4 regions of the Vibrio taketomensis genome follow, and region 1 is predicted to be linked to each of the others. Evidence: predicted binding sites of a transcription regulator. Region 1 holds the regulator's gene; each other region holds the start of a gene.
What was found. Region 1 encodes CRP, which controls carbon source genes, mostly activating them, when cyclic AMP is high. Its sites were predicted from a motif close to TGTGANNNNNNTCACA; they were not measured.

Region 1 (8,065 bases):
AATAGACCACTCACGGGTGCTAGTGGTGATGCGCCCTTTGGCGGACCGGGCGCATCGGGCAATTTACGTCCTAGTGCTTTCTATGCGGCGGATTACTGCGCTTACCCGATGGCTTCAATGGAGGGGGAGTGCACGGTGTTGCCGGAAATATTAAGTCCAGGGATTCGGTTTGATTAAGAGGGGTGGCGAAGTTTAGTGACCCATATCGTGAGTTGGAAATAAATTGATTAGCTTGCTGATTACTCAACTAGACTAATAATCAGTTCCAGCTATTCAGCCCAATTTGACAAGGAGTTGCCATGATGTCGAATTCACTGACGCCTAATGATCTGTTTCAATCATTGTGGCATGACTATACCGAACGCTTATGTCCTTCTGCTGGCAACGTACATCGCTTGCTGGAGGAAAATGAACCCCTCATCAATGACCATATTGCACTGCGCACCTTTAATCTAACATCTGTCAATTTAGAGGTGCTGGCACAACCATTTATCGAGTTAGGTTACCAAGCGTCTGGCGATTATCAATTCGTTGCCAAAAAGCTGGTGGCGAAACACTATCAGCATGCTGATGCAAATTTACCGAAAGTGTTTATTAGTGAGTTAAAGCTGGAAGAGTGTTCAACGCAGTTACAGCGAATCGTCAAGCAATTGGTTGAGCAAATTGAGCCTCAATATATGCAGGGCAGCGAGTTTCTCTATGCTGGGCGACCATGGCAGTTAACCCATCAAGAATATATGCTACTAGCAGATGAGAGCGAATATGCAGCATGGGTAGCAGCACATGGCTATGGTGCCAATCACTTTACCGTAAGTGTTAATCAATTGACTCAGTTTGCTGAGGTGCAACAGGTTAATGATTATCTTAAGTCATCAGGGTTTGTCATCAATCAATCCGGTGGTGAAGTGAAGGGTTCAGCTGACGTTTTACTAGAGCAATCCGCTACCATGGCTGATAAAGTTCAAGTCGAGTTTGAGGATGGTGTGGTGTTATTGCCCGGTGGCTTTTACGAGTTTGCTAAGCGCTATCCAATGCCTAACGGCGAGCTGTATTCCGGTTTTGTCGCCGCCTCAGCGGATAAGATATTTGAGAGTACCAACTCTTAAGAAAAAGCCACCCGAAGGTGGCTTTTTAAATGTTTGCTTACTCACATCCGTGAATTAGCGAGTTCCGTACACAACGATCGTTTTACCGTGAGCAGAAATTAGGTTTTGCTCTTCAAGCATTTTCAGAATGCGACCTACGGTTTCGCGAGAACAGCCAACGATTTGGCCGATTTCTTGGCGAGTGATCTTGATTTGCATACCGTCAGGGTGCGTCATCGCATCAGGTTGTTTCGCTAGGTTTAGTAGCGTTTGTGCAATACGACCAGTTACATCTAGGAATGCTAGGTCACCCACTTTTTGGCTAGTCACTTGTAGACGACGAGCCATTTGCGAAGACAGGCGCATTAGGATGTCTGGATTAACTTGAATCAGCTGACGGAATTTCTTGAATGAAATTTCAGCAACCTCACAAGGAGATTTAGCACGAACCCAAGCGGTACGCTCTTGATCTTCTTCAAATAGACCAAGCTCACCGATGAAATCACCTTGGTTTAGGTAAGAAAGGATCATTTCCTTACCTTCTTCGTCTTTGATAAGTACCGCAACAGAGCCTTTAACGATGTAGTACAACGTTTCAGCTTTTTCGCCCGCGTGAATTAGCGTGCTTTTTGACGGGTACTTATGAATATGACAGTGTGAAAGGAACCACTCTAATGTTGGATCGGTTTGAGGTTTACCTAGAACCATAATATCTCACTTCCTCTGCAGGGTACGCTTGCGCTTTCCATGTTTTACCTATGCCCAATTGGGATAACTAGGATAAGAGCACTTATCTGGTGCTGCAAGCTATCTTGTGTTTCGGCTACAAATAGTATCCTTTTTCCCGAATCATTTCTTGATTTTAATCGGGTAGTCGCTGAAATTTTGTACGCAAAAACGTGCACATGATCACGGTATGAAAAGTAATCGTGTTTATATACAACCAAGTGATACCAAAATACCAATCTTGGAGTGTTGGCGCTTTTAGTCAGCGTACTTTTGCATGCAGAGGAGCGCTAGCAAAAACGCGTATTTTATGGCGGGTTGGCTATACAACTTGTCAGCCAATTTTTCCGGTTTCTATCAGTTGCTGTAGGATTGGCCGAACGATTAATTCCATCGCGAAACTCATTTTTCCCCCCGGCACAACAAGCGTGTTATGACGAGACATAAATGAGCCATCAATCATTGCCAATAGGTAAGGGTAGTCGACATTTTTGAAGCCGCGTAGGCGAATTACAACGAAGCTTTCATCTAGGCTCGGAATACCTTTCGCATCAAGTGGGTTTGAGGTATCGACGGTCGGTACGCGTTGAAAGTTGATGTGAGTACGCGAAAATTGCGGAGTAATATAGTTTAAATAGTCATCCATTGATCGCACAATCGAGTCCATCACCGCTTCACGAGAGTGGCCTCGATCTCGAGTATCGCGCACAAATTTTTGAATCCATTCAAGGTTAACGATCGGCACCATGCCGATTAGAAAGTCGACGTGCTGTGAAACATTCACCTCACCATCGACGACACCACCATGTAAACCCTCATAGAAAAGCACATCACTATTTTCCGGTAGTTCTTGCCATGGCGTAAACGTACCAGGCATTTGGTTGTAGGGGACGGCTTCATCAAAGGTGTGTAAATAGCGGCGTACTTTACCTGTGCCATCAGCACCGTATTGACGGAAAAATTCAGCGAGTGCGGGAAAATCGTTGGCTTGAGGGCCAAAGTAGCTGATGTGTCGACCTTGCTCACGAGCTTTGCGGATCTCAATATCCATCTCTGGGCGTGTAAAACGATGGAAACTATCCCCTTCAACCCATGCAGGTCTAATGTCCATCATATTGAACATTTTACGAAAAGCTTCAGAAGTGGTGGTAGTTCCTGCCCCGGATGAGCCTGTTACGGCGATAATTGGATGCTTAGCTGACATGACAAACCCTGTCTAAATAACGTTATTGTTTGTTGTTATTTTGCGATGATCTCGATTAGAGCATCACCGTTTTCAGCTACTTGGTATAACACACAAAGGTTACATTTTTAAACTTTTATTTAAAAAGCGTAAAGCAGTTAAAACTTCTGCTTGAGTTGAATATCGACCGTCTCGTGTAATTCAGAAAAAACAATCACAGCTTCACCGGTTTGCAATTGAGCTTTCACTTGATCAACTTTATCTTGCAGAGAGATTTCGACTTCGCCGTAATCAGTACCCTCACGGAGAACGAATTCGCGGATAAGATTATCAAGCGTATCGGGTGCAATCTCTTGCCAAGGAATAATCATAAAGACCTCTTAATTCTATGATCGTATTTCTATCAGCGGGTGGGCAGCGTATATCGCTGCCCTACATTATGCGGTTTTCAGTGCTTGATAGTAAGCAGGAAGTGTTTCCTCTAACCAGAAACGAGGCTTGAGCATAGAGCCAGTTACAAAGCCGACATGACCGCCATTGTCCATTAATCGATAATCGATGTTATCTGGCAGAACAAAATGGGGTATTACCGCATCAGTCATGAAAGGATCATCTTTAGCGTGAATGATCTGAGTTGGTAATTTGATTTGCTGTAGGCGGTGGATACCGGAGCAGCGTTGATAATAATCTTCAGCATTTTTAAACCCATGCAGAGGGGCGGTGACAAGATCATCAAAATCAGACAGTTTGGTCACACGTTTGATGCTCTGATAGTTGAGTCCTAACTCGCCTTTGAGCATATGGTGTTTACGCAGCGCATTACGTTTCAGAGATTTAAGTAAATAGGCTTTATACAGTTTCGAAAAGCCTTGCTCGATGCGCAGTGAACAGGCAGCAAGATCGAGTGGCGCTGAGACAATGGTTGCGGCATTCAACAGCGGGTTGTCTGCGTATTCTGCGAGGTAATTGGCCAGCATATTGCCACCCAAAGAGATTCCTATTGCGACTTTGCTCTGCTCGGGAAATTGCTGATGGATGTGCTGAAGGAAAAATCGAGCATCTTCAGTCTCTCCAGAATGATAAGCACGAGCTAAACGATTTGGTTTACCGCTACAGCCGCGAAAGTGCATCATTACAGATAACCAACCTTGTTTAGCAAAAGCGGCCATCAATCCATTGGCATACGGGCTATAGAAACAGCCCTCTAATCCATGAAACAGAATAAACAGCGGTTTATTTTGGGCGGATTTTGAATTGGGATCTTCGCTCCAAGCCAGATCAAGAAAGTCACCATCCGGTGTGTCGAGTGTTTGCCAAACTGGTTCGAATAGTGCCTTTTTACGAATAAAACGCGGGGCAAGAGTTTGAAGGTGAGGATTGCTCATCCCCCGAGCTGCAGTGAATTTTGTCATAGCGAGGCGGCCACATCGTGATCTGGAAACGGAGAAGCAAACGCCTGATGGAGATGCTCAGCATCTAACTTGCGGCAGTAGAACAGAGTCAATGGTTCACCGCTGGCATTGTGTAAGGTTAAACCGTTAATACAATCGACTAAATCGGATTGCTGCTGCTTCTCGAGTTGTAATTCAAATTGGAGAGCTTCTCGATAAAGGCTATCGGGAAGGGTTAATTTCACCTTGCGGCGAAATTCTCGAAAGCTAGTGAGCAGAGATTCGGAGCGGCTCAAGCATAGTTCGACTTGAGCCCAGTCCGATTTGGCGATGGTTGCGCCTTGCTCATCTAGCCACTTGAGCAAGAGGAGCAAGTTGACGTTGCCATGGTAGTGGTTTTGCAGAGTTAAGCACGCCTCTTTCACTTCTCGCACGCTGTAATATTGCAGACTGAACTGCCAGAGTCGCTCTAGGGTAAGTGAAAGATGTACGCGCTCTATAGTCATTGATTATTGAATTCCTGTTCCATCTGCTCTAGCTCTTCTTGAAGAGCCATCCATTCCATTTCTACATCTTCCAATGCCGTTTTACTGGAGGCCTGCTCTGTGAGAACTTGATTAAGTTTAGCCTTATTTTCGGCTTCATAAAGTGAGTTATCTGCCAATTGCTCTTCAGCCATCGCCAGTTTTGCACCTAACTTATCCATTTTTTCTTCAAGCTTTGTCAGATTCTTGCGAATTGGCGCGGTCAGTTTTCGGAATTCAGCTTCGCGACGTTTCTGATCTTTTTCGCTGCCGCACTGTTGGTGTTATTTTTCTCTGGTTGTTCCGCTTGTGCTTCGCGACGTTCTGCTTTTTGTTGATCAGTCAGCCATTTGTAGTAGTCATTTAAGTCGCCATCAAATGGGGCCACTTGACGGTCATGTACCAAATACAAATCATCGGTTGTCGCACGCAGTAGATAACGGTCGTGCGAGACGATGACCATAGCACCTTCAAAGCTTTGCAGTGCCATGGTGAGTGCTTGGCGCATATCTAAATCAAGGTGGTTGGTTGGTTCGTCGAGTAGCAATAAGTTGGGCTTCTGCCACACAATCAGAGCTAACACCAAACGTGCTTTTTCACCACCAGAGAATGGTGCGACCTTTTCTAATGCTTTGTCACCTTGGAAACCAAAACTACCTAGATAATCACGCAGTTGTTGCTCAGTATGTTTTGGCGCAATCTGCATCATATGTTGTAGAGGGGTCTCTTCTGGGTGCAGAGTTTCCAATTGGTGCTGAGCAAAGTACCCAATCTTCACCCCTTGTGAGTATGTCAGATCGCCACTTTGTGGTTTTAACTCGGCAGACAACAATTTGATCAATGTTGATTTACCGGCACCGTTACGACCGAGTAGACCGATGCGGCTTCCGGGAACTAAGTTAAGGCGAATCTTTTCTAGGATCAGATTGTCACCGTAACCCGCCGAAGTATCATCCATCATCATAATTGGATTTGGTAGCGCATCCGGTTCACGAAATTCAAAGCTAAATGGGTTATCAAACTGTGCTGGTAGCACCTTTTCCATACGCTCTAGAGCCTTGATACGACTTTGTGCTTGGCGCGCTTTTGATGCTTTGTAACGGAAGCGGTCGATGTAGCTCTGCATATGCGCGACTTGCTTTTGTTGCTTAGCAAACATCGCTTGTTGCAGGATCAGCTTTTGTGCTCGCTGCTCTTCAAATGATGAGTAGTTGCCAGTGTACTCGTTAAGTTTTTGGTTCTCGACATGAATCACTCGGCCAACAATTGGGTCAAGAAAATCACGGTCATGAGAAATTAGCACTAACGTACCTGGGTAGCTCTGTAACCAACGCTCCAGCCACATCACCGCATCAAGGTCTAAGTGGTTGGTTGGTTCATCGAGAAGCAGTAAATCAGATCGGCATAGCAGCGCTTGGGCTAGGTTAAGACGCATACGCCAACCACCGGAGAACTGAGTTAGGTTCCAACTCATTTGCGCTTGAGTAAAGCCTAAGCCGTCTAGTAGTTCTGCTGCACGAGCGCGAATGCTATAGCCGCCGATGGTTTCGATTTTACCGTGTAGCTCGGCAACTAAAGTGCCACGGTCAGCTTCTTCTGCTGACAGCAGTTGTTGCTCTAGCGAGCGATACTCACGGTCGCCATCAATGACATATTCCAACGCGGTGCGATCAAGCGCAGGGGTTTCCTGTGCAACCCAAGCTAATTCCCAGTGTGCAGGTTTGCTAAAGTTACCCGCATCAATATGGAGCTCGTCTTTGATTAAGGCGAAAAGCGTAGATTTACCACAGCCATTTTTGCCCACTAAGCCGACTTTGTCGCCAGGATGAATGGTCGCTGATGCGTTGTCTAGTAGGGGCTTACCGCCGCGTAGTAGTTGGATGTCAGAGAAGGTAATCATAGAGTTTTGTTTTTTCTTTAATCGATTCGCCACGCATAGTAGGAGGATTGAGCGAAAAAGTCGATCATTGCGTTATGCGCGTCAACCGCGTATAACAAAATGATAACGAAAATAAAAGGAACGCTGTACAAGGAATGGATTTCTCAGTTGCCGCTCAAACCAAAGTTTTGGTTATTTACGCCCATCCCGAATCTCAAGTATCGGTCGCCAATCAAGTGATGATCAACCGCATCAAAGAGCTTGAACATGTTACGGTGCGCGATCTTTATGCCCTTTACCCTGATTTTTTTATTGATGTCGGTACTGAACAGCGAGCACTGCTTGAACACGACGTCATCGTATTTCACCACCCACTCTATCTTTATTCTTGTCCAGCCTTACTGAAAGAGTGGCTCGATCGTGTATTGGGGCAAAAAGGGTTTGCCTACGGCGAGGGCAACGCATTACGCGGTAAATATTGGCGCAGCGTGATCACGGTAGGTGGCAAACAAGAGGCGTTTGGTGAGTTCGGCTACAACAAGTATCCGTTAGAACAAATTTTACAGCCTTTTGAACTGACCGCAGCGCTTTGTCGCATGAATTGGATAGAACCATTAGTGCTTTACTGGGCGCGTAATGTTAGTGATTTAGAGCGTGTTCAGCATGCCGAACAATATCGCCAGTGGCTCACTTCTCCATTAGAGAATGTCGATATCGTTTGTGGTGATGAGAGCACACCAAATATAGGAGGTCACGATGGCGTTAGAGGGTGACTTTCTTCAAAGCAGTGCCATATTTCTGACCGCGGCCGTGGTGGCAGTGCCAATTGCACAGCGCTTAGGGCTAGGAAGTGTATTGGGCTATCTATTAGCTGGGGTCGCGATCGGTCCTTGGGGGCTTGGTCTCATTCGCGATGTGGATGCGATTTTACATTTCGCCGAGTTTGGTGTGGTACTGCTGCTATTTTTGATCGGGCTTGAACTGAATCCTAAAAAACTCTGGCAATTGCGTGGTCCAATACTTGGTCTTGGTGGGGCTCAGGTACTTTTAACGACTACATTTCTAGCCAGCGTTGCTAATGTTATGGGGCTCAGTTGGCAGGTGAGTTTAACTATTGGTATGGGCCTCGCGCTGTCTTCAACAGCAATTGCTTTACGAGTGATTGAAGAGCAAGGCTTAGCGGGCAGTGAAACCGGTCAATCGGGTTTTGCCGTGCTGCTATTTCAAGATATTGCCGTGATTCCTATGTTGGCCTTATTACCGCTATTAGCGGGTAA
Region 2 (8,065 bases), 720 kb from region 1:
CGATGGGCGCAACACCGCTTGATTTTGCTTACCATATTCACTCGATGGTGGGTCACCGCTGTATCGGTGCGAAAGTGGGCGGTCGCATCGTTCCGTTTACTCACAAGCTACAAATGGGTGATCAAGTTGAAATTATCACGCAAAAAGAACCCAACCCATCTCGTGACTGGCTAAATCCAGCAACCGGCTTTGTGACCTCAAGCCGTGCGCGCGCAAAAATTAACGCTTGGTTCCGTAAACAAAGCCGAGAGAAAAACCTCGAAGCGGGGCGTGAGATCTTAGAACACGAACTGGCAAAGATTGGTGCGACGCTTAAAGATGCTGAGCAATATGCACTCAAGCGTTTTAATATGAACACCGCCGATGAATTGTTCGTTGGCGTGGGTAGCGGTGATTTGCGCATCAACCAAATCATCAACCACATCAACGCTTTGGTGAACAAGCCCACGGCAGAGGAAGAAGATCAGCAAGCGTTAGAAAAACTGCGTGAGGCAGAAAACAAACCTTCAACGCCAAACCGTCCGAATAAGGATGCGGTTGTGGTAGAAGGGGTGGATAATCTGATGACCCACCTAGCACGCTGCTGTCAGCCAATTCCCGGTGATGAGATTAAAGGCTATATCACCCAAGGTCGTGGTATCTCAGTGCACCGAGCAGACTGCGAACAACTAGATGACTTACGCCACCATGCACCAGAACGTATTATCGATACGGTTTGGGGTAGAGGCTTTGCAGGGAGTTACTCACTAACGTTGCGTGTTGAGGCAATGGAGCGTAGTGGTTTGCTTAAAGAGATCACCACTCTGTTTGCTAACGAAAAAGTCAAAGTGAATAGCATGAAGAGCCGAGTTGATTATCGCAATCAATTGTCGATTCTCGACTTTGAATTGGAAGTGACCAATGTCGAGGTGGTCAATCGACTGATTAGTCGTGTTGAGCAGATTAAAGATGTGATGCTAGTAAAACGCTTAGGCTAATTTTTGCGTCGCATTTGTTGTTTTTACGGCGTTAACTGCGCTTACTCCGGAGTGCCGGCCCAGACTCATCACATAGATGGCTATGCTCTGGGAGTCTCATGCGCATGTTGCCTTGTTAAAACGCCAACTGCTTAGCAAAAACGTGTGTTTCTCTAAAGGAATTAGGCTCTCGTTTTATAACTTGGCGTTGCCTGATAGAAAGAATTCAAGGTGAGTGGTTTTAGCTGCTCACCTTTTTGTTTATTACTGGCCTGAGAACATAGTGTCGGGCTGGTGGAGGAGAAAACATGAGTCATCCAATTGAACAGTTAGAACAGATTATGGAGACGCTGCGCGACCCACAACAAGGTTGTCCTTGGGATCGTAAGCAGACCTTTGAAACTATTGTGCCGCATACCATTGAAGAAACGTATGAAGTGGTGGATGCGATTCATAACCAAGATTGGCCGAACTTAAAAGAAGAGTTGGGTGATTTACTGTTCCAGGTGATTTTCTACAGTCAGCTTGCGAAAGAGCAAGGACTGTTTGAGTTTTCTGATGTGGTGGAAACAGTCAATGAAAAACTGACTCGTCGCCATCCGCATGTTTTTTCTGAGGTTGAATTTGAGTCCGATGAAGCCATCAATGCTAACTGGGAAGCAGAGAAAGCGAAAGAGAAGGCGCGGGCAGGAAAAACCGAACAAAGTATTCTAGACTCAATACCAAATTCTCTACCGGCGTTAATACGTGCTACAAAGATGCAAAAGAAGTGTGCACGCTATGGATTTGATTGGGATTCGTTGGCTCCGGTCGTAGATAAAGTCCATGAAGAGTTGGACGAGGTAATGGAAGAAGCTTTACTTGTCGACAGCAAACAAGAGAACGTTGAGCTAGAACTGGGTGATTTATTGTTCTCAGTGGTGAATTTGGCTCGCCATTTAGAAGTTAACCCAGAGGTCGCATTGGCTAAGGCAAATTTAAAGTTTGTTCGTCGTTTTTCTCAAGTAGAGAGAAAAGTGCAACAGAATGAAAAAAAATTGGAACAATGCAGTCTCGATGAACTAGAAGAATATTGGCAAAAAGCGAAGCAAGAAGAGCGTAATTAGTGACCTAATTATGCGTAAAATGGATAATTCTGACTCATGCTGTTTATAAGTTTGAATAATCTGAATCATTCACTTTGATTTGAAGCAAAAAAATAATAGTGGTGGTGTGATAGATTTCACGTTGTGGCGTTAAGGGCCTTCTGGTATATTTGCTTCCCGTCCAGAAGAAATCCATTTTCCCTCATTCAACCAATTTCAGGTTAAACATGACGACAAATTACATTTTTGTTACTGGCGGGGTTGTATCCTCTCTAGGTAAAGGTATTGCAGCAGCATCTCTTGCAGCGATTTTAGAAGCTCGTGGTCTTAAAGTGACTATGATGAAGCTTGACCCTTACATCAACGTTGATCCAGGCACAATGAGCCCAACTCAACATGGTGAAGTGTTCGTTACAGAAGATGGCGCCGAAACAGACCTAGACCTTGGTCACTACGAGCGTTTCATTCGCACCAAGATGACTAAGCGCAACAACTTCACTGCAGGTCGTGTTTACTCAGACGTTCTAGCTAAAGAGCGTCGTGGTGACTACCTAGGTGCAACAATTCAAGTTATCCCTCATATCACAAACGCAATCAAAGACCGTGTAATCAATGGTTCTCAAGGCCATGAAATCGCGATCGTTGAAGTCGGTGGTACTGTAGGTGATATCGAATCGCTACCATTCATGGAAGCAATCCGTCAGCTAGCGGTTGAAATCGGCCGTGAACGTGCAATGTTCATGCACCTAACTCTTGTTCCTTACCTAGCAGCAGCTGGCGAAGTGAAAACGAAGCCGACTCAACACTCTGTAAAAGAACTTCTATCAATCGGTATTCAACCAGATATCCTAGTTTGCCGCTCAGATCGTATGATCCCAGCGAACGAGCGTAAGAAGATTGCGCTATTCTGTAACGTTCCTGAGAAAGCGGTAATCTCAATGAAGGACGTAGATTCAATCTACAAGATCCCTCAACTAATCAAGTCTCAAGGTCTAGACGACCTAGTGTGTGCTCGTTTCGGCATTAATGCACCAGAAGCGGATCTTTCTGAGTGGGAACAAGTAATCTACGAAGAAGCGAACCCAACGGGCGAAGTAACGATCGGTATGGTTGGTAAGTACATCGAACTGCCAGACGCATACAAATCAGTAAACGAAGCGTTGAAACACGCGGGCTTGAAAAACCGTCTAAACGTCACCATTAAATACGTAGACTCACAAGACGTAGAAACTAAAGGTACTGAAGTTCTAGAAGGTCTAGACGCAATTCTAGTTCCTGGTGGCTTCGGTGACCGTGGTGTGGAAGGTAAGATTCTTGCAGCGCAATACGCTCGTGAGAACAAAGTTCCTTACCTAGGCATCTGTCTTGGTATGCAAGTTGCGCTGATTGAATACGCGCGTAACGTAGCAGGCATGCCAGGCGCACACTCTACAGAATTTAATAAAGATACTAAGTACCCAGTGGTTGGTTTAATCACTGAATGGGTGGATGCAGAAGGTAACGTAGAAGAACGTACTGAATCATCTAACCTAGGCGGTACAATGCGTCTTGGTGCACAGCTATGTCACCTAGAAAAAGGTACCAAAGCTCGTGAACTATACGGTAGCGATACGATTCATGAACGTCACCGCCACCGTTACGAAGTGAACAACTTACTTCGTCCGCAAATCGAAAAAGCAGGTCTGAAAGTATCAGGTCTATCAGCGGACAAGAAGCTAGTGGAAATGATTGAGAACCCGAACCACCCATGGTTTGTTGCAGCTCAGTTCCACCCAGAGTTCACTTCGACTCCTCGTGATGGTCACCCATTATTTGCAGGTTTCGTTAAAGCTGCGGGAGAAAACTCGCGCGGTGAATTGAAGTAAGAAGTAAAAAGGATACGGGCAGTCGCAAAGGTTTGTGACTGCCCTTTAATTCGACATTTATTTTATACGAGAGGAAACATTAATGTCTAAGATCGTAAAAGTTCTAGGTCGTGAAATCATCGACTCACGTGGTAACCCAACTGTTGAAGCTGAAGTTCACCTAGAAGGCGGTTTCGTTGGTATGGCAGCAGCTCCATCTGGTGCTTCTACAGGTTCTCGCGAAGCTCTTGAGCTACGTGACGGCGACAAATCACGTTTCCTAGGTAAAGGTGTTCTTAAAGCTATTGAAGCTGTAAACGGCCCAATCGCTGACGCTCTAGTAGGCAAAGATGCTAAAGATCAAGCTGCAATCGACGCTATCATGATCGAACTAGACGGCACTGAAAACAAATCTAAATTCGGTGCAAACGCTATCCTAGCTGTTTCTCTAGCAAACGCTAAAGCAGCTGCAGCTGCTAAAGGCATGCCTCTATACGAGCACATCGCTGAGCTAAACGGTACTGCTGGTCAATTCTCTATGCCTCTACCAATGATGAACATCATCAACGGTGGTGAGCACGCAGACAACAACGTTGACATCCAAGAGTTCATGATCCAACCAGTTGGCGCTAAGACTCTTAAAGAAGCTCTACGTATCGGTGCAGAAGTATTCCACAACCTAGCTAAAGTTCTTAAGTCTAAAGGCTACAACACTGCAGTTGGTGACGAAGGTGGTTTCGCTCCAAACCTAAAATCTAACGCTGAAGCGCTAGAAGTTATCGCAGAAGCAGTTGCAGCAGCTGGCTACGTTCTAGGTAAAGACGTAACTCTAGCTATGGACTGTGCAGCATCTGAGTTCTTCGACAAAGAAGCTGGCATCTACAACATGAAAGGTGAAGGCAAAACTTTCACTTCTGAAGAGTTCAACCACTACCTAGCTGGTCTAGTTGAGCAATTCCCTATCGTATCTATCGAAGATGGTCTAGACGAGTCTGACTGGGCTGGTTTCGCACACCAAACTCAACTTCTAGGCGACAAGATCCAACTAGTTGGTGACGATCTATTCGTTACAAACACTAAGATCCTAGCTGAAGGTATCGAGAAAGGCATCGCTAACTCTATCCTAATCAAGTTCAACCAAATCGGTTCTCTAACTGAGACTCTAGCTGCAATCAAGATGGCTAAAGACGCAGGTTACACAGCTGTAATCTCTCACCGTTCTGGCGAAACTGAAGATGCAACTATCGCTGACCTAGCGGTAGGTACTGCTGCAGGTCAAATCAAAACTGGTTCTATGAGCCGTTCTGACCGTGTTGCTAAGTACAACCAACTAATCCGTATCGAGGAAGCTCTAGGTGAGCGCGCTCCTTTCAACGGTCTAAAAGAAGTTAAAGGTCAAGCTTAATTATAAGCTTAGCTAAATAGCTTTTAGAAAGGCTCCACTTCGGTGGGGCCTTTTGTATTTGGAGAAAGCTCACGGTGAGCGCGCTCCCATATTTCAAAGAAGCGGCCTTAAAGAAGTGAAAGGTCAAGCTTAATTTTAAGCTTAGCTAAATAGCTTTTAGAAAGGCTCCACTTCGGTGGGGCCTTTTATTTTGGAGAACGCTCACGGTGAGCGCTCTCCCATATTTCAAAGAAGCGGTCTTAAAGAAGTTAAAGGTCAAGCTTAATTATAAGCTTAGCTAAATAGCTTTTTAGAAAGGCTCCACTTCGGTGGGCCTTTTGTATTTGGAGAAAGCTCACGGTGGGCGCGCTCTCCCATATTTCAAAGAAGCGGTCTTAAAGAAGTTAAAGGTCAAGCTTAATTATAAGCTTAGCTAAATAGCTTTTAGAAAGGCTCCACTTCGGTGGGGCCTTTGTCTTTGGAGGAAAGCTCACGGTGAGCTCTCTAATATTTCAATGACGCGGTTTAAATAAGTTACTGGTTAAGCAGTGCTAGAGGGTTAAGCTCGCTTCTCAATTTTCAACTCTCGATGCATTCGCGATCGCCTCAACTCTGCGTTTCTCCATCTCTTCACGAATAGCTGCGCCTTTAAAACCATCAGCGATGATGTCTTGTACTTGCACGCTCAGTGCTGCTTGGTAAGCCAATTCAAAGATCGCTTGCTGAGGGTAATCAATAGTCTCAAAGCCAGTACGCCCTTGGCTGTCAGCTTTGCAGCACAATAAGATGTCGTCTAGGCGTTCAGGTTTGCGCCATACATCGAACTTGTTGAGAATTTTTAATTTAGTTGCAGGTTTGAGTTCGGCGGCGCGGTGAATATTAGAGTGTTGTTCACATACCATCAGTGCTAAATCTCGATACTCGTTTGGTACACGTACCCGCTCACACAATGCTTTGATGATTTTAAGCCCGGTATGGCAGTGCATTTTATGGCTTGGCCACTCTTTCTCAGGTGTAATACCTTTGCCCAGATCGTGTACTTGCGCGGCAAATCGAACGGTGCTGGTCTCTGATAGCAATGCCGCTTGTTTGGCGACCATTAGAGTGTGGATGCCGGTATCAATTTCTGGATGCCATTGTGGTGGTTGCGGGACACCAAATAAGCGGTCAATTTCAGGCAGCACAATGTTAAGAGCACCGCATTGACGAAGTACATCGAGAAAGACTTGAGGATCTTGGGTGCTTAGGGATTTATGCCACTCTTGCCAGACACGTTCCGCCGTTAGGTGTTCTAGTTCGCCACTGGTGACGATTTGCGTCATCAACGTCATGGTTTCTGGTGCCACGCGAAAGCCAAGATGGGCTAATTTCGCTGCGAATCGAGCTACACGTAGTACGCGCAGAGGATCCTCGACAAAAGCATCAGAGACATGCCTTAAAACGCGTTTTTTCAGATCTTGCTGACCCTGATACGGGTCGATGATAGTGCCATGCTCATCTTGTGCCATGGCATTGATGGTGAGATCGCGGCGCAATAGATCTTCTTCTAGTGTCACGTCTGGTGCAAAGTGGCATTGAAAGCCTGTGTAGCCGTCACCGGTTTTGCGTTCCGTTCGTGCCAATGCATGCTCTTGTTTGGTTTTGGGATGCAAGAAGACCGGAAAGTCTTTTCCGACCGCTGTATAACCTTGATCTAGCAATTGTTCAGGTGTCGCCCCTACGACAACCCAGTCTTTGTCATAGACGTTAAGCCCTAGTAGTTGATCACGTACCGCACCACCAACAAGATACTTTTGCACTTTATTACTCACCGATTATCATCATTGCCTATTGTTGTAGCCAATGTTACTTTCGTTATCAATAAATTCCCAGTGACCAATTCCATGTATAACCAACATTTTGGATTTGTCGAGTTACCATTTTCTATCGTGCCTAACTCGCGATTTCTCTATTTAAGTCAGCGCCATAAAGAAGCAATGCATCATCTTCGAGCCGGTTTAGGCGAAGGTGGAGGCTTTGCTATGTTAACTGGAGAAGTTGGTACGGGAAAAACCACCGTAGCTAAAGCAATGGTCAAAGCTTTGGACAGCTCAACGCAGATTGGTAGCATTCTCAACCCAACATTTTCCAATTTGGAGTTGTTGCAGGCCATCTGTGATGAATTTGCTCTGCAATATTCTTCTCAAGCGACGCTCAAACAATTAACCGATACGATTAAGCAGTTTTTGTTAGAAAGTCACCGCAGCGGTAAGCAAACGCTGGTGATGATCGATGAGGCGCAGCATTTGTCGGCTGAAGTATTAGAGCAACTGCGTTTATTGACCAATCTTGAAACGGAGCAAACCAAGTTACTAAAAGTATTACTCATTGGTCAGCCTGAATTGCAGCAAAAATTGCAGCTCCCGCAACTGCGTCAGCTTTCTCAGCGTATCACTGGTCGTTACCATTTATTGCCACTTAACAGCGACGAAACTGCCAAGTACATTCAGTTTCGTTTACAACTAGCCGGGGCCACTAGCGAGTTATTCTCCGCCAAATCGTGTAAAGCGATTGCGAGTGCGACGCAAGGCATCCCTCGTTTAATTAATCTTGTATGTGATGCCGCACTGAAACGGGCGTTTTCACTGGGCGAAATGCGCCCAAGCAGTGCGAGTGTGCAGGTTGCATGTGAAGAGGTGATGAGTTTTCAGTCGACTTGCTATCAAGCGGCTAAACCTAAAACCACCAATCGTTCTAAAGCCACTTATATTGCCTCAGGGTTAGGCTTAGTGTTAGCCGCGGCAACTTGGCACTATT
Region 3 (8,065 bases), 1.1 Mb from region 1:
CTTTACCAAAATCCTCGCTTCGGCGGGGATTTTTTGTATCTATTTCAAACGCATACTCCCTGAGATGGTGAAACATTGCACCAAAACAGCGCAATCACTGCAATAATGAAAACTTAACTCATTGATATGAAACAACTTTAAACTTGGCATTAAAGCTGCTCTGGTTTTAAAAACACCTAGAAACTGGGGGAACCGTTATGTTTGTTGCATTATCAATGTCAGTATCTATCGTTATTCTTTGTTTGCTCTACTACTACTCCAAACAGCGCTCACAATCACAAGAGCGAAACTATCAGCAAATCATCTCGTTGCGATTGATTATGGAGCTATGCCGACAACATCGCGCCTTGACGCACCAAGCGATGGTCTCTGATGATTTTTCAAAACCAGATGAGGTTTTACACGTTGAGCAGCAGTTACAAAAGCAAACCAGTGATCTGATCACTTTGGCCAGTTTTGATCACAAATCATTGTTTCGCATTCTCCAAATGAAAACAGCCGCGCTAGGTCAAGATTGGCAACAACGTAGTTTTGCTCGCAACCAAAGAACACACGGTACCGCCATTCGCCACTGCATGTTTCTTATCGACGATATAGCCCTTGCATGGCTAGTTGAATCTGGGCGCGAAGACTTAAGCGATGAATACCATTTAAATTGGCAACAAGTGTTGGATAGCATGGAAATCTTGACGCAACTGCGCATTTGCATTCAAGAGAAGGGGCATCGCAATGAGGAACTGCGGATAAAGTACTATGCCGACAAAATTCGTCATAAACTTCAGCAACTCAGCCTTATCAGCCCACTAACAATCCAATCACCGCTCGGGTTACAAACCCAAGCCAAGATTGATCTCCTCATCAGTATCCAAAACCTTAAGTTCACGACTCAACAACTGTATGCTTTAACTACGGATATCTCACAGTTAATCGCGCAAGTGTATGACGATATGTTATCTGACATAACAGAAAGCCTATACCAACCATTGCCAGCAGTCGGAGCGATGCCCTGCGAGAACTCCTTCCATATGGGGTGAATCGATACCCCAATGGGTTTTATCGCTGTTGGTCATGGGCATTCTCTGATAGAGTCGCCGACAATAATCTTCTCCCCCGTCGTAACCTTTCGGCGGCTGAATAGCTAATTAGGATTCCCTTTGACTAACAATGAAATTTTGCGTCGCATTCAGCACGCACTAAACCTTAAAAACGCTCAAATTATCAAAGCTTTTGAACAAGCTGAGGTGAAAGTTGCTCATGACCAACTGCAAAACTGGCTAAAGAGTGAGAGTGAAAAATCTTTCGCAAAAATGAAAGATAAAGAGTTAGCACTGTTCCTAAACGGCTTTATCAACGTTAAACGTGGCAAAAAAGACGGTGAGCAACCAAAGCCTGAGCAGCAACTGACTAACAATATGATCTTTATGAAGCTGCGTATTGCGTTGGATATGAAAAATGAAGATGTACTTGATGCTCTTGAACTGATGGGTGTTAGCCTAAGCAAGTATGAAATTGGCGCTTATTTCCGCAAGCCAAACAATAAGAACTACAAAGCGTGTAGCGATGAGTTGCTTTGCGATTTTCTAAACGGCGTACAATTTACTCAACGTCCTGATTCTGAAGAATACGCTGGATAACAAACAAAAATCCCCCAGCTTAATAAAAGCTTGGGGGATTTTTTTATCTCAATATCAATTAAAGCATTTTACGTGCTGCTTCAACCACGACTTTGATAGAGCGAGCTTCGGTTTCTTTTAGTGTCGCGTGATCTGGAATCTCTTTTTGGGTACGGTTGATAATCACGCCCGCCACACAACCCGCTTTAAGACCAGAGCTTGCACACATCGTCAGTAGTGTTGCTGATTCCATTTCAAAGTTCAGCACGCCCATATCTTGCCATTCTTGCATTGAACCTTGGAAACGCTTAACCACACGACCGGTGAAGGTGTCATAGCGCTCTTGACCCGGGTAGAAAGTATCGCTTGAAGCGGTGACGCCCATGTGCACAGTTGCGCCTGATTCTTCTACCGCTGCTTTCATTGCTGTTGCGACTGAGAAATCTGCCACTGCTGGGAATTCCATTGGTGCAAAATGCAAACTTGCACCATCTAAACGAACTGAGCCCGTAGTGACAATCATATCGCCAACATTTACATGTGGTTGAATTGCACCAGTGGTACCAACACGTAAGAAAGTACGCACACCAAGCTGAGCAAGTTCTTCTACTGCAATTGATGTTGAAGGGCCACCGATACCAGTCGAACATACTACCACCGGTTTGCCATCTAGCTCTGCACGGTAAAGCGTGTATTCACGGTGACTCGCTAGAAATACTGGATTTTCCATCTCCTCAGCGATTTTTTGTACTCGCGCAGGATCGCCAGGAATAATCGCCAACGTTGCACCAGCAAGATCAGCTTCAGTAACGCCTAAATGGAATACAGCTTGAGACATAGGAAACTCCTTGGTTTATCGAGCTCTTAATTATCGAATTATTAATCGGGGCTCGTTGTAAAAATTTATTGGGTACTGAGTTAATTTAACTAAGTTACTTAGTTGATATGGTGACACAAATCACAACCTAAAAAGCAATGACATCTTAACTTGCAGATAAAACCGTTTGGCATCACATTTCAATGTAAGGCAAATACATCACTTTGCATAAAGAATAGCCACGAAACGTGGCTATGAAGAAATTTTTACCGATTAAAGTTTAGACGCTGATTGACACTAACCTTGTTTACTCTTGAATTTAAGTAATCGCAGTGCGTTCAGTGTCACGATTGCCGTTGCTCCACTGTCTGCCAGCACGGCGACCCAAAGACCGGTAATACCAAGTAAACTGGTGACTAAAAATACACCCTTGAGGCCAAGTGCCAACGCGATGTTTTGACGAATGTTGTTGAGTGTTGCACGTGACAATTCAATCATCGCTGCTAACTCAACCAAACGGTTATGGGTAATCGCGGCATCAGCGGTTTCTAACGCGACATCCGTACCGCCTCCCATTGCAATGCCAATGCTCGCCGCTTTCATTGCAGGCGCATCATTGATGCCATCACCCACCATCGCCACATTACGCTGCGCAGATAGTTGCTCGACGTAATGCACTTTATCTTGCGGTAACAGGCTTGCTTGATAGTCGATATCAATTTTAGAACTGATTGCAGCCGCACTTCTCGGGTTGTCACCGGTTAACATGATTGAGCTGATACCCAGCGTTTTCAGCGCTTGAACAGCCTTTTGAGCATCCTCACGCAACGTATCTTGCCACGCAATCAAACCCAGCACTTGGCTTTGCTTTAGCGCAACCACTACAGTTTTGCCTTGGTCTTCTAGCTCAACGACTTGCTGTGCTAACTCATTTTCAAGAGAGAATTCCAACTTGCTTGGAGCCAACACTCGGTATAGTTCTCCCTCGATAAAGCCTTGCACACCACTGCCAACCAATGCTTGTTTTTCAGTCGCTTCAGGTAACTCAAGCTCAAGATCTTGCGCATACTTCACCAATGAAGTCGCAAGTGGGTGACTGGACCCCACTTCGATTGCAGCGATATAGCGCACCACATCATGCTCATGTTCCGCGTGTACCGCGATAACATCCGTCACCTCAGGCTTGCCTTTGGTGAGCGTGCCGGTTTTATCAAATGCCACCGTTTCTACATGGCCAAGTTGCTCTAGAGCTGCGCCCCCCTTGATCAAAGCGCCGCGACGAGCGGCCGCAGCAAGACCAGACGTAATCGCTGCCGGTGTCGAAATCACCAACGCACAAGGACAAGCAATAAGCAGCATCGCGAGTCCTCGATACACCCAGGTTTCCCAAGGCTGAGCAAACAATAGTGGCGGTGTAATGATGACGAGCAACGAGACCAACATCATTAATGGCGTGTACCAACGGCTAAAGCGATCTAAAAATCGCTCCAGCGGAGCTTTACGCGATTCAGCCTCTTCGATCAAATGCAGAATTCTATCGATCGCGTTCTCACCTTGTTTAGAGGTAATGGTAAGTTGAACTACTTTATCTACCACGACTGCGCCAGCCATCACCGGCTCATTGGTAAAACGTTCTACCGGAATAGATTCACCAGTCAGAGCACTTTCATCGAAACTTGCCCCGGTCGATATAATTCGGCCATCAGCCGGTAGACGTGCGCCGGGTGCAACTTCAATTACATCGCCTTGGTTAAGTTCACTGGCTGCAACGTCGACTCGCTTGCCATCGACCACTTTGGTCGCGGTTTCTGGTACCAGCTCCATTAAAGCTTGTACCCCACTACGGGCTCTCGATGCCGCAAAAGCCTCTAAGCGTTCACCAACTAAAAACAGTAGCAATACCATCGCAGCTTCAACGCTTTCACCTAAATACAGAGCACCAATTGCCGCCACACTCATCAAGGTTTCGATCGCAAATGGCGTGCCTGATTTAGCAAGAGAAATCGCTTTTTTGGCAATAGGGTATAAACCCACTAAACAGGTGAGAACAAATAGCCATTCACTGATTTGTGGAAGATAAGGTTTGATCATCGCCGCCACGGCCATAGCTGAAGCGATCGCTATGATTTGGCTATTTTGTTTGATAATCGACGACCAGCCAGTCGCTTGAGGTGCCGACGATTTTTGATCTGGGGAACTAAAGGTAAAACCTGTATCCAAAATGGTTTGTTCAACCAAACTGGCAACCGCATTGTCATTCGATTTCACAATCAATTTCTCGGTGGCAAACAGTACTTTTGCTTCACTGATGCCTTTAATTTTTTTGACTGCTGTTTCGACTTTACGTGCACAGGACGGACAGTCCATGCCGTTTATTTTCCAACTGTAGTTAAATAAAGAAGACGCCTGAGCGGAGTCACCTTCCTCATCATTTAAATCTGCACCACCACTGCAACTTGAACTGCTGCAGCAGTCACTACTGGTTGATTCAACCGATGCCATACGAATACTGTTGAACTTAGGGCTAGCGCAAGATGTGGATTGAGATGGGTTTATTGCTGCCTTATTTGAACGGCACGCTTCATGTTTAGTGCACATAATTGATTCTCCTATCAAAGATAGTCACTTCAGTCTATGTGCTAAGCATAAACCTTGGAGTACACTCCAAGGTCAAGCAGTTAATTAGATATTTCTTTGCTCAAAGCTTCTTTGTTGGCAGCAACATCTTCAATTAACACCGCGTCATGGGTACAAAACGGGGTGGTATTAAGACTCGCAATCGCAGGATCTTTAGGCTCCAACTCCATCGCTTCTCCTTGCATTAGGTCTCGAATATGTTTTCGTAATACCCAAAGTGCGATCAATCCAAACACAACCGTTCCGACTGCTTGACCATATAACACTCCGAGCGCACCAAACCAACTGGCACCAAGGTGCACAAAAGGTAAGGTACCCAACGTGGCTTTACCCAAGTTCAACGCCGTTGAATACAGTGGCTTACCCAAATTATTAAAGGATGTATTGGCAACAAACTGCATGCCATTAAAAATAAAGCTGATGGCAACAAACGAGCAGAAAGTGCCTACGATAAGAGCCGCATCGCCAGTCAAACTAAAGCCGCTGATGATCAAGCCTTGAACTAAGTAAAGGATGATGCACACGGTTATGGTGTATACCGTCGTCACGATCAGTGAGTTATTCAGCGTTTCTTTGACCCGATCAAAACGCTCAGCACCAAAATTCTGGCCGATAATCGGGCCAACAGCGCCAGAAAGCGCAAAGATCACCGCAAAACACACCGGCGTTAAACGCCCAATGACAGCGAAACCAGCAACAAAATCTTCACCAAATTTGGCAATCGAAGAAGTAACAATCGCATTACCAATTGGAGTTGCGATATTAGTGATAATCGCTGGCACCGCGATCGTGAGAATGGCTTTTGCATTGCAGCGCCACGCAAACCATGACGGCATCGCAACTAAGTTATGAATTTTGACTAATGGGTAAAGTGAGAAAGCGAATACCGTAATTCTTGCCACCACCGAAGCTGCCGCCGCCCCTTCTACGTTCCATTTAAAGACAAAAATAAACAGTGGATCCAGCACAGCATTGACAATACCACCAGCGAGCGTTGCCCACATCGAGCGTTTTGCATCGCCAGCAGCGCGCAGCCCCGCCCCGGCTGCCATTCCTAACGCCAAAATCGGACCGCTGGGAATTAATATTTCCAAATAAGCTTGAGCTCGCTCTGCCACGTACCCCTGCGCACCTATCGCGGCGAGAAGTTGGGGAATTGAGTTGTACATGACGATACTCACCACACAGCTAATTGCAAAGGCAGTGAGTAATGTGCTCGCACTTAATGATCTGGCATAGGTAAACTGCTTACTGCCAATCGCTTTAGAAACCAAAGCGCCCATAGCAATTGAAGTACCAATGGAAATTGAAGTAGAAAAGAAAACCAGTGTGCCAGCAAAGCCGACAGCGGCGGCCAACTCAACCTGACCAAGCATACTGATAAACAGCATATCGAGCAGATCGACCACAAACAGAGCCATCAAACCTACCGACCCCGCACCAGACATGACCAGAATGTGTCGCATGGTCGAACCTTGAATAAATTTGGCACTTTGGTCGCTCATGGCTAATCCTTTTCTCCTATATCACAGCAAAAATAAAAGGCGCCTAAGCGCCTTTTGACCTGAATTTTCAATCAGACTGGATGTTTAAAACATTCATCGATATTTTTCGCAATCGCACGCAACACATCTTTACGTGTAATAATGCCAACCAGTTTACCATTCTCAAGAACTGGATATACCTTAGGTTTGCCTACTTGCATCATCTCAGCCAGTTCAATGATGGTCATATCTGGTGTCACTGTCAGCACGTCAGGGTACATACAATCACTGACAATGTGCGTGTCTTGGCAGTAGTAACTAACCTTAATCAGTTTATCAAGTAAGTCTTGGCCAGAGAGAAATCCAATGACTTCCTTGTTCTCGTTTACCACAGGACCACCAAGATAATCAGAGCCCATCACTTTATCCAACGCCGCGCTGAGTGACATTTCTGGTGTGAAAGTTACCGCTTGCAGTTTCATGTAGTCTCTTACTCTTAACGATTCCATGTTCGTCTCCTTGTTGGTGCAACTGACTTTGGCACCTTGCCTAAAATCTTTGCTTACTGTAAGTGTCGCCTAATTTCTTGATTTTACTAAATGGTAACCACCAATTTTTGTAATGGATTTTGTCTTTTACTTAACAAACCTTACACAAAGACCAAAAAGACCACTGGTTTTGCCCGTGGTCTTAGGATTTGATTTGAGAAAATTACTTCTGCCAGCGCTCTGCTGCCTTGGTATCTGAGTCACGAGAATCAACCCAGCGAGTCGCTTCCGTGGTACGCTCTTTTTTCCAAAACGGTGCTTTAGTTTTCAGGTAATCCATCACGAATTCGCAGGCTTCAAACGCCGCGCCACGATGGGCACTTGCGACACCAACAAACACGATTTGATCGCCTGTCGTCATGTCACCTACGCGGTGAATAACTCTGATCGCTTCTAGAGGCCAACGTTGCTCAGCTTCATCACAAATCTCAGCCAGTGCTTTTTCTGTCATACCTGGGTAATGCTCAAGTGACAAACCGACCACATCATCGCCAAGGTTCATATCACGAACTTTACCGACAAAAGTAACGATAGCGCCAGAAGCATTGCTCTGTGCCAACGCTTGGTACTCATCACCAACGTTGAAATCTTCAACTTGTACTAATACACGCGGATCCATCTTACCCTCCGGTAACCGGTGGGAAGAAAGCAACTTCATCACCAGCCGTTAGCGGGTGAGTCAACGGAACAATAGATTGATTAACCGCCGCTAGTAGACGACCAGGATCCAAGGCAAGATCCCACTTACCTTCTTGCGCCGCTAAATGAGCACGCAACTGTTCAACTGTTGCAAACTCGTCTTCAAGTTGCACTTCATCGGTCTCAACCAGTTCACGAGTTTGGGCAAAGAATAAAACTTTAATCACGCTTCCACCTTAAAGTGTCCTGATTTACCACCCAGTTTCTCAAGCAGGCGAACCTGACTGATCACCATATCTTTCTGTACCGCTTTGCACATGTCGTAAA
Region 4 (8,065 bases), on a different replicon from region 1:
CAGATGCCACTGCAGGTAGACCGCTTAGCATACTGCCAGCGCCGTTAAGAATTGAATTCAGTACCGTTGGCTCTTCAGATGAGCCGCCACCTAACATCAGTAGTACACCTTTCGCACAACCCACTAGTAGTGCTGGTGCTAGCATGATACCCGCACCTTCTTTAAATGCCGCCGCAGCTTCATTTAAAGTCATACCGTTTAGACGGAAAATAGTACCAATGATGGCTACCACAAAGCCCATGGTAAAGAACTGTGATGCGATTTCTGGAATGTACCATGCGTGCATTACCACGCCCCAAACAACCCAAGCCGTTGAAGCGATAACCGTCAATAGAACTAGCGTATCACCAAGGTTCCAACGAGACGCTGTTACCGATGCTTCTTGTTGATGGAAATAAGCGTCAGTGCGGCGGCTGTATGATAGTTCTGGATTCGCTTTGATACGTGCAGCATAAGCCATTGTGAATACAATACCCACAAGAGTGAAGCCAGCCCAAAGGCCCATACGTACAGTCATACCAGAAAGCACTGGAATACCTGCAATACCTTGTGCAATCGCTACCGAGAATGGGTTCATCCACGACGTTGCGAAACCAATTTGGGTTGCAATGTAGGTGACCATAACTGTCGTGATGCCATCATAACCTAGGCGAACCATTAGCGGTGCAATAATAATTGCAAACGCTACCGCTTCTTCACCCATGCCAAATACCGCACCGCCTAGCGAGAACAATAGGAACAGTACTGGAATGAACAGTGATTCATTACCTTTGGTTTTATCGATCAGACGTAGAATACCGTTATCGATTGTGCCCGTGCGCATTACCACACCAAACGCACCACCAATAACCAGCATGAACATGATGACACCAATCGCACTACCCCATTTAGAACCTGAAGTTAAACCTTCAAATGGGAAGTTCATTAGGCCGATACCACCACCTGAAGCGAACATGCTCACAGTGTTGTAAACCAAGCTACCAGCTTCATCTGTTGCATAAGCAAAAGAGTTCGGGTCAATAACAGTACGTGTCTTTTCAGCACCATCGACCATGTATGTCACTTGCTGGCTATCGAACTGACCAGCAGGAATTAGGTAAGTAAGAATCGCAGCAAAAATACCAACAAAAAAGATAAGGATGAGGGTATCTGGCATTTGCCATGATTTCTTCGTTACAGCCGAGTCCGCTGGCTGTGCATGAGAGTGAGACATAACCTTTTCACACTAAGAAATTAAAGTGAATGGAATATCTCAGATTTTAGAATAATAAGTCAATAAATAGCATCATATTGGCGTATAAATTCACTAAAACGCATAACACGATGACTTTCACACAAACGAACCTCACAATTAGTTAAATTATCTTTTATAAAATTAACGTTTGTAACACAAGTTACAACAAATAATTATGCGTAAATCCCATACATAATCGAACTAAAACGGAGAAATAATGCAAAAAAGTGCGCATAATCGTGCTCACGTAAGCTATCAAAAATGTAAAAAGCACCCCAACAGAGGTGCTTGTGTTAAATCTTATTAACAGCGTCAACGATGCCTTTAGGCCACGCATGTTTGTTCCGGTAGCTTTTGTGAACAAAATGTGGAGTGTAAAGCACAGATAGAGCGACCGTATTCACTATCTCTAACCACAAACTGGACATTGACATTGCGCATTGACGAATGCACTGCTATTGGTGTGACATCGCTTTCCATTAGTGACAAAACACCCTTGGTGAGAGTTTTGTTGGTATCAATTTGAGAACCTATTACAGAAATCAATGCCACCATTTCACCGTTAATGGATGCGCTAGGGAAACGCTTTTCTGAGCGATAAAGTACCTTATTGAGTGCATCGACACTGCCACCTAAATAGTACGTCATCGAGTTCGCATTCATTTCTTTCCCAATTAGACTCACGCGCGCATCAGCGATAATCTGCATTAAGTCGTAACTCACATTATCGACCTGACCTACCATCGCTTGATCAAATATATGCAGTGCAAAAACTTTTTCTTTTCCCGCAATAATCTCGATTTTATTCGTTTCTGGGCTGTAATCAGCAGAGATCAACGTACCAGCATGTTTCGGTTCAAAGGTATTTTTGATTTGCAACTCAATACCACTTTGTCTTAGCCCTGCTGCAGCATTAGGGTGGATTGCTTCCATGCCAAGACTCGCTAATTGATCAGCGACATCATAGTTAGTACGCCCAATCGGCAGCACCTTATCCGTGCCAACTAAGCGCGGGTCAGCAGAACTTAAATGGTACTCCTTGTGAATGATCGCCAAATTAGCATTGGTCAAAGAGGCAATGCGGCTAAATGTCATTTCACTATAGCCACGGTCGTAAGTCTTCATTAATCCGTCTTTGGTATAAGCATACCCCGTTACAATTGGCAGCTCTTTTTCCACATCGATACATTCAAATGCTTGAATGATGGTTTCATCTAAAGACATCGGCGTCTGGCAATCCCAACCAGACAGATCAACAAACGTTGCATTGATACCCATCGTCTTCAGTTTTAACGCGGTATTGTAAGCGCTATGCACTTCACCAATAGACGATAAAAATTCGCGTATTTGCGGCAAATAATGACGTAGAGAAAACTGACCATAGCGGCAAGTATCGAGAATATTACTAATACATTCTTTCGCTTCAGCAATACGTGAACGAATGTATTTGTCTGCGCGCATGCGGCTCATCGGATCGGCAAAAATATTATCATTAACCAATAACATTTGACGTTCAACTTGAGCTAATGCTTCTCCCCAAGCCTCGTCACGCTTGGCAATTAACTGATAAACGCCCGGTTTGCTGTTTTTCTTATTTTCGAGCAACACATCTGTCATTCCCCCATAAGCAGAAACAACAAATACACGGTTATAAGGATTCTTGGGACGACAGATAATGTTGTCTAACACTGCGTCAAACGCAGACATTGAAGTACCGCCGATTTTTTCTACGGTATAAGTCATGAACTTTCCTTGGTCATAAGCTTTAAATTTGAAAAAGCGGAAGATATCTCCCGCCTAAATACGATCGATTAACCGACTTTAATCAATCAATGGATAAACACCATTCTCATCATGAGTTTCTGCACCCGTGATTGGCGGATTAAATACGCATGCCATCACCATCGGTGTATCTTTGTATGCACGTAAATAATGCTCATCATGCTGGTCGAGAATATACAAAGTGCCCGGTTTAATTGGATAGGTTTCGCCACCCACGACTTCAATCTCACCTTCTCCGCTCATGCAATAAACAGACTCTAGATGATTTTGATAGTGGATATGGGTTTCGGTATTCTCATAAATGGTTGTGATGTGAAACGAAAAGCCCATTTGGTCATCTTTGAGTAACATACGCACGCTTTCCCACGTATCAGAAGTCACTCGACGCTCGCTATTGCGGCACTCTTCTAATGTACGAACAATCATTATCTATCCCTATCCTATGACGCTTTCTTAAATTGTTTTTCTGCAACACTTTCCACTGCTGCGCTAAATATTGTTAGCCCTTGTTCAAGCTCAGGCTTCGTTATCGTCAGCGGGCAAAAAAACTTCACGACTTCATCGTTTGGTCCGGCGGTTTCAATCACCATTCCACGAGCAAAACAAGCCTTCGCGATCGCACCAGCCAGCGCACTATTTTGACACTCAATACCAATCATCATGCCGCGACCTTTCTGCTGCACGAATAATTGAGGAAATCTTGTTTGCACACGAGTTAAGGTTTCCGACACCATTTCAGAACACGCTTGAATGTGCTGCTCTAGGACATCATCAGACCAATAAGTTTCGATCGCTTTCGCCGCAGTAACGAAAGCATGGTTGTTGCCACGGAATGTGCCGTTATGCTCACCCGGTTGCCAGATATCCAGATCAGGTTTAAGCAACACCAGTGCCATTGGTAACCCGTAACCACCTATAGACTTCGACAAAGTAACAATGTCCGGTTTGATGCCGGCAGGTTCAAAACTAAAGAACGTCCCCGTTCGACCACACCCGGCTTGAATATCATCAACAATCAATAAGATGTCATTGGCTTTACAAATCTTATCTAGTCTCTCCAACCAATGGCTAGATGCCGCGTTCAATCCACCCTCACCTTGCACGGTTTCAAGTAGCACTGCCGCTGGTTTATCAAAACCGGCAGAATTGTCGTTTAGCATGGTTTCAAACAATGCGAGTCCATCAATACCAGCGTATCCTTCATAGGGAATGCGCGTAATACCGTTCAAACTCCCCTCGGGGGCTCCTTGACGATGATGTTGATTACCAGTCGCGGCCAATGCACCAGCGGTACAACCATGAAATCCATTGGTAAAGGCGACAACGCTCGAACGTCCTTTTGCTTTTTTGGCTAGCTTTAAGGCTGCTTCTACTGCGTTAGTACCAGTAGGGCCAGTGAACTGTAGTTTGTAATCCAAACCACGTGGTGCCAATATCTTTTGGTAAAATGCGTCAATGAAATCTGCTTTAGCTTCTGAGTGCATGTCTAGTCCATGCGTAATACCGTCGCTAACAATGTATTCAACCAACGCTTCTTTCAGTATCGGGTTGTTGTGCCCGTAGTTAAGTGAGCCTGCACCCGCTAGAAAATCTAAGTAGCGTTCACCATTTTCTGTTTCAAGCCAACAACCTTTAGCTTGCTTAAATACCACTGGAAAACTATTTGAGTACGAACGAACTTTAGATTCGTGATTAATGAAATGTCCATAATAAGACCAATATTTCCTATAAATTTGCAGAAGATTTTGTGGGAATTCGATAGAGATATTCGGTGTCATGTTTTCCGATAAAGTGCTTATCTTGATCGAGAAACACACCAACACTGCCATTATTGCCTTGGATCGCATCAAACTTCTCAAACAGGCTCCATGATGCGAGATTTGGCTTGGTGATTGTGGTTTCGATCGCTTTAATATCAGAGAGAGAATCACGACCTACTAATTTGTTCAGCATGTTCAACGCAAGCCCTTTACCTCGACAGTGTGGTGCTACCGCGACTTGCCACACAAATAACACGTTTGGCTCTTGTGGCTTTCGATAAGCAGAGATGAAGCCACCAAGTTGACCTTGATGTTCAACAAGAATGCATGTGCCTCGAAAGTGGGTTACTTGAAGAAAGTTACAATAGGAAGAATTCGTATCCAGAGGGGGGCAAATTGCGATCAGTGAAAATACATCATCACCATCTGAGGTTAAAGGTTCACGGAAAACCCATTCTTGACTTGCGCTCACTTCATTATCTAAAGAAGTCAGACAAGGTTCCGAGGTAATCATTTAGAAACAATCCTTTGTGCTCTAACTAAAATTACCGATTATTATGCACCCAACACTGGGTCAAAAATCAAACATTCCGTATTAAAATGGCAATTAACGTGACGGATATCACATTAATTGACCAGTTTTTAGTTAGAACTCTAACATTTAAAGCTTATAAAATAGAACATTGAGAATGTACATTCATTTGTTGCAAATACTATGTGGTATTTATAGTTCCAACGCGTGTGCGCTAAGCTCTTTCGTCCCCTATTGAGAGCTCTTTTCAATTTTTATTTAACCCTTGCGGTTACTGATCGCAAGACTGATTCAACAAATTGAGGGGTTTATAACTAGCTCATCGCTGAACGTTTTACTGTTCTCCCAGCCTCGTTGGGGCTTTATAAAACAAAAGCCCCAAGAAAACTTGAGACTTTGGTTTATACGACCTAACGAATGATTGAGAGCTTAATGAGTTCCGGAAGTGTGTTGAAGTCGCCTTTCTTCCATTTCTTGGGAGTAGCTATTCGCTTTTACCCCATAAATAATCTGTATGTGGTGCTCATCCAAAATCACGACTCCATGTGCGCCATGATTCTTGAGTACCTTTTGGTCGACGATGGATGTGTCTTTAAGAGTCAAACGGAGTCTAGTCGCACATGCTCCGGTTTCTTCTAGATTGTTCAGCCCACCAATAGCCTCGATGACTGTATCGACGTCTTGTTCAAGATTAGGATTAACTTGCGTCAGTGCTTTTAGTATACGCTTGATGGCTTTAAGCATGCTCAATAGCTCGAATAACAAATGGTCTGAAATTATATCGCTATTATCGATTTTGTCTTAATGTTTTGCTTCGGCATTTCTGCATAGATGCAGTACGTTCTAACGAAACTCAGATCGACAATTGCGACACCAGAAGTATTCCTAAGATCATGCCAAAAACGCAACCACTAGAAAGTGACTACATATTACAAGAGGAAGGCTTACGTACTTTAGACAGGGCTCTGAGGTTTAACGCTAAACCGTAATATCGTTCTGTATTTCTCAGGACTTACTCGCCTCGCGTCAGAGAGGTAGATTTCCCTATGAACTTTTGAAATGCGAGTCAAGCCATTGGCTTCTGCGAACGCTTCCATTACTGAAAAACTCGCTGGCTCATCCTCAAAACGCCCCAAATGAAGCATTTGAACACTGCAACCTTCAGATATTGTCTCAAAAGAGATCGAAGACAAATACTCTGACGGCTTCGCTGCCTTAACTTGCGAGATTGCCTGATCAAAAAGAACATCATTAATAAAATCTGGCTGCCTAACCATTAACTTATAGACTAAATCATCTTTGTTTATCGTGCCGTTGAACGTTTTCTTTGCCTCGTCAGTAATGTCCCATACACCTTCTAATGGGTAGACAGTAAAATCACAATACCCCTCTGGTTTGTGTTTACTTTTCTTAAGCCCCATCTTCAGACTGTAAGCGACAGAATATAACGCGCCTACTCGCTCAGAAAAACCATCATCATTCGGATTACCTTGCCCTGAAATCGTAATAAAGTTAAAGGCAGGAACATTTATCATTTCCGGTTTATTCTTTGGCAAGTATGTCGATTTCTCATGCTTACGCCATTCATGCTTGACTGTCATTCAATTGCCCAATCTTGATTAATGTATCTATCCGCCTGATGCTTCGTTTACTATGCTATCTACCTAAAGAACGCCACTCTGATAGATTCAACTGCTTTCGTCTAACAAAGTAAAATGTCGCCATGATGAATCCAAACAAAACACCACCAATCAGAGACATATAGATTGCTTCGAGAACTGGCTTGTCAGATTTACTCCAGAGCATGAGCCAATTCAAAATACCCCAAACCGGTGCAAACATCGCGGCTGAAATAATCCAGTTGCTCATGAAGGTCTGATAATAAGGCGGAATATTCAACCCAATTTTACATAGTAACTTGGATATTGGTGGATTGTAATTTGACTTCCAAACACCTTTCTCATTCAATTCTTTATGTGCAAATTGGAGCTTAGTTTGATAATCCATTCTTCCTCCGCAATTCCATTTGTTCTCGAAAACACCTACTGAGTAACAACCCAATTTAAACGATACACATTTGCACCGAAGTCACTGAGTCTAATTATTCTTATTCTACTAGTTTGATTTTAGCCAAAACCACTTCAATCTTCATACTATTGATAAACATAGCAAAGTTTTACGTCATAAATCAGCCACTCGCTCTATGCTGCTAACGCAGACAACAAAATATTATTGTCTAATAATAGCTAGAAGCTCATATGTGTTATGCACTTTGCTCCAACCTCCTTTGAGACCACAACGACATATAACAACATCTATTTGGCTAGTATGCATTTTAGATTCAGAGCTACATGACTGAACCTAAGGTTTTTGATATCAATTTGTATATCGGGCTTTTCGTTCAACAGCCTAAATGCCTCTCAGGCAAACTGTTTATTTTAAACTGATTTTATATCGCACTTTTGGGACACTGAAACTTAGTTACACCTGTAACTAATTCTTTTCATCCAAAACAGACTTAGAGTCCCGCTTCTGCAATTTGTTATATAAAAACTCAAAATATTCCACAAAACTAGCTATACAGGTAAAACCGATCATCCATCACACCATCCACATGTTCTTTAACTTTCATCTTATTATTTACACCTCTAACGTTTAACCTCCACTTTGCATCTGGAACTCATCTCATATTGGTTATGAGAATAGAGTCAGAAACTATCGACAACACTGGAGGGACATGATGTCCATTTATCACCA

Region 2: a site for CRP is predicted at 2,168-2,183, ahead of Vt282_RS11435 (CTP synthase). Genes of this name have one in related genera too.
Region 3: a site for CRP is predicted at 2,561-2,576, ahead of udp (uridine phosphorylase). Genes of this name have one in related genera too.
Region 4: a site for CRP is predicted at 5,388-5,403, ahead of ectA (diaminobutyrate acetyltransferase). Genes of this name have one in related genera too.

What each region holds. Positions count from the first base shown of each region.
Region 1 covers NZ_AP019649.1:239,018-247,082, forward strand. The annotation lists gene astD (succinylglutamate-semialdehyde dehydrogenase) at 1-177, shown strand, start outside; gene Vt282_RS01115 (DUF1338 domain-containing protein) at 315-1,106, shown strand; gene crp (cAMP-activated global transcriptional regulator CRP) at 1,161-1,793, opposite strand; gene Vt282_RS01125 (phosphoribulokinase) at 2,146-3,015, opposite strand; gene Vt282_RS01130 (YheU family protein) at 3,153-3,365, opposite strand; gene Vt282_RS01135 (hydrolase) at 3,432-4,406, opposite strand; gene Vt282_RS01140 (TIGR02444 family protein) at 4,403-4,891, opposite strand; partial or broken gene Vt282_RS01145 (ABC transporter ATP-binding protein) at 4,888-6,809, opposite strand; gene kefG (glutathione-regulated potassium-efflux system ancillary protein KefG) at 6,944-7,561, shown strand; gene kefB (glutathione-regulated potassium-efflux system protein KefB) at 7,545-8,065, shown strand, end outside.
Region 2 covers NZ_AP019649.1:2,483,051-2,491,115, reverse strand. The annotation lists gene relA (GTP diphosphokinase) at 1-977, shown strand, start outside; gene mazG (nucleoside triphosphate pyrophosphohydrolase) at 1,265-2,062, shown strand; gene Vt282_RS11435 (CTP synthase) at 2,269-3,906, shown strand; gene eno (phosphopyruvate hydratase) at 3,989-5,290, shown strand; gene Vt282_RS11425 (multifunctional CCA addition/repair protein) at 5,842-7,068, opposite strand; gene Vt282_RS11420 (ExeA family protein) at 7,153-8,065, shown strand, end outside.
Region 3 covers NZ_AP019649.1:2,135,260-2,143,324, forward strand. The annotation lists gene Vt282_RS09680 (hypothetical protein) at 198-1,034, shown strand; gene Vt282_RS09685 (YehS family protein) at 1,155-1,634, shown strand; gene udp (uridine phosphorylase) at 1,693-2,451, opposite strand; gene Vt282_RS09695 (zinc/cadmium/mercury/lead-transporting ATPase) at 2,728-5,028, opposite strand; gene Vt282_RS09700 (MATE family efflux transporter) at 5,109-6,572, opposite strand; gene Vt282_RS09705 (CBS domain-containing protein) at 6,644-7,060, opposite strand; gene moaE (molybdopterin synthase catalytic subunit MoaE) at 7,263-7,718, opposite strand; gene moaD (molybdopterin synthase sulfur carrier subunit) at 7,720-7,965, opposite strand; gene moaC (cyclic pyranopterin monophosphate synthase MoaC) at 7,962-8,065, opposite strand, start outside.
Region 4 covers NZ_AP019650.1:525,532-533,596, reverse strand. The annotation lists gene yfcC (putative basic amino acid antiporter YfcC) at 1-1,213, opposite strand, end outside; gene Vt282_RS16125 (aspartate kinase) at 1,559-2,977, opposite strand; gene Vt282_RS16120 (ectoine synthase) at 3,056-3,442, opposite strand; gene ectB (diaminobutyrate--2-oxoglutarate transaminase) at 3,457-4,821, opposite strand; gene ectA (diaminobutyrate acetyltransferase) at 4,742-5,290, opposite strand; gene Vt282_RS16105 (glucose PTS transporter subunit EIIB) at 5,738-6,052, opposite strand; gene Vt282_RS16100 (GyrI-like domain-containing protein) at 6,262-6,909, opposite strand; gene Vt282_RS16095 (DUF6404 family protein) at 6,965-7,315, opposite strand; gene Vt282_RS16090 (TRAP transporter substrate-binding protein) at 8,046-8,065, shown strand, end outside.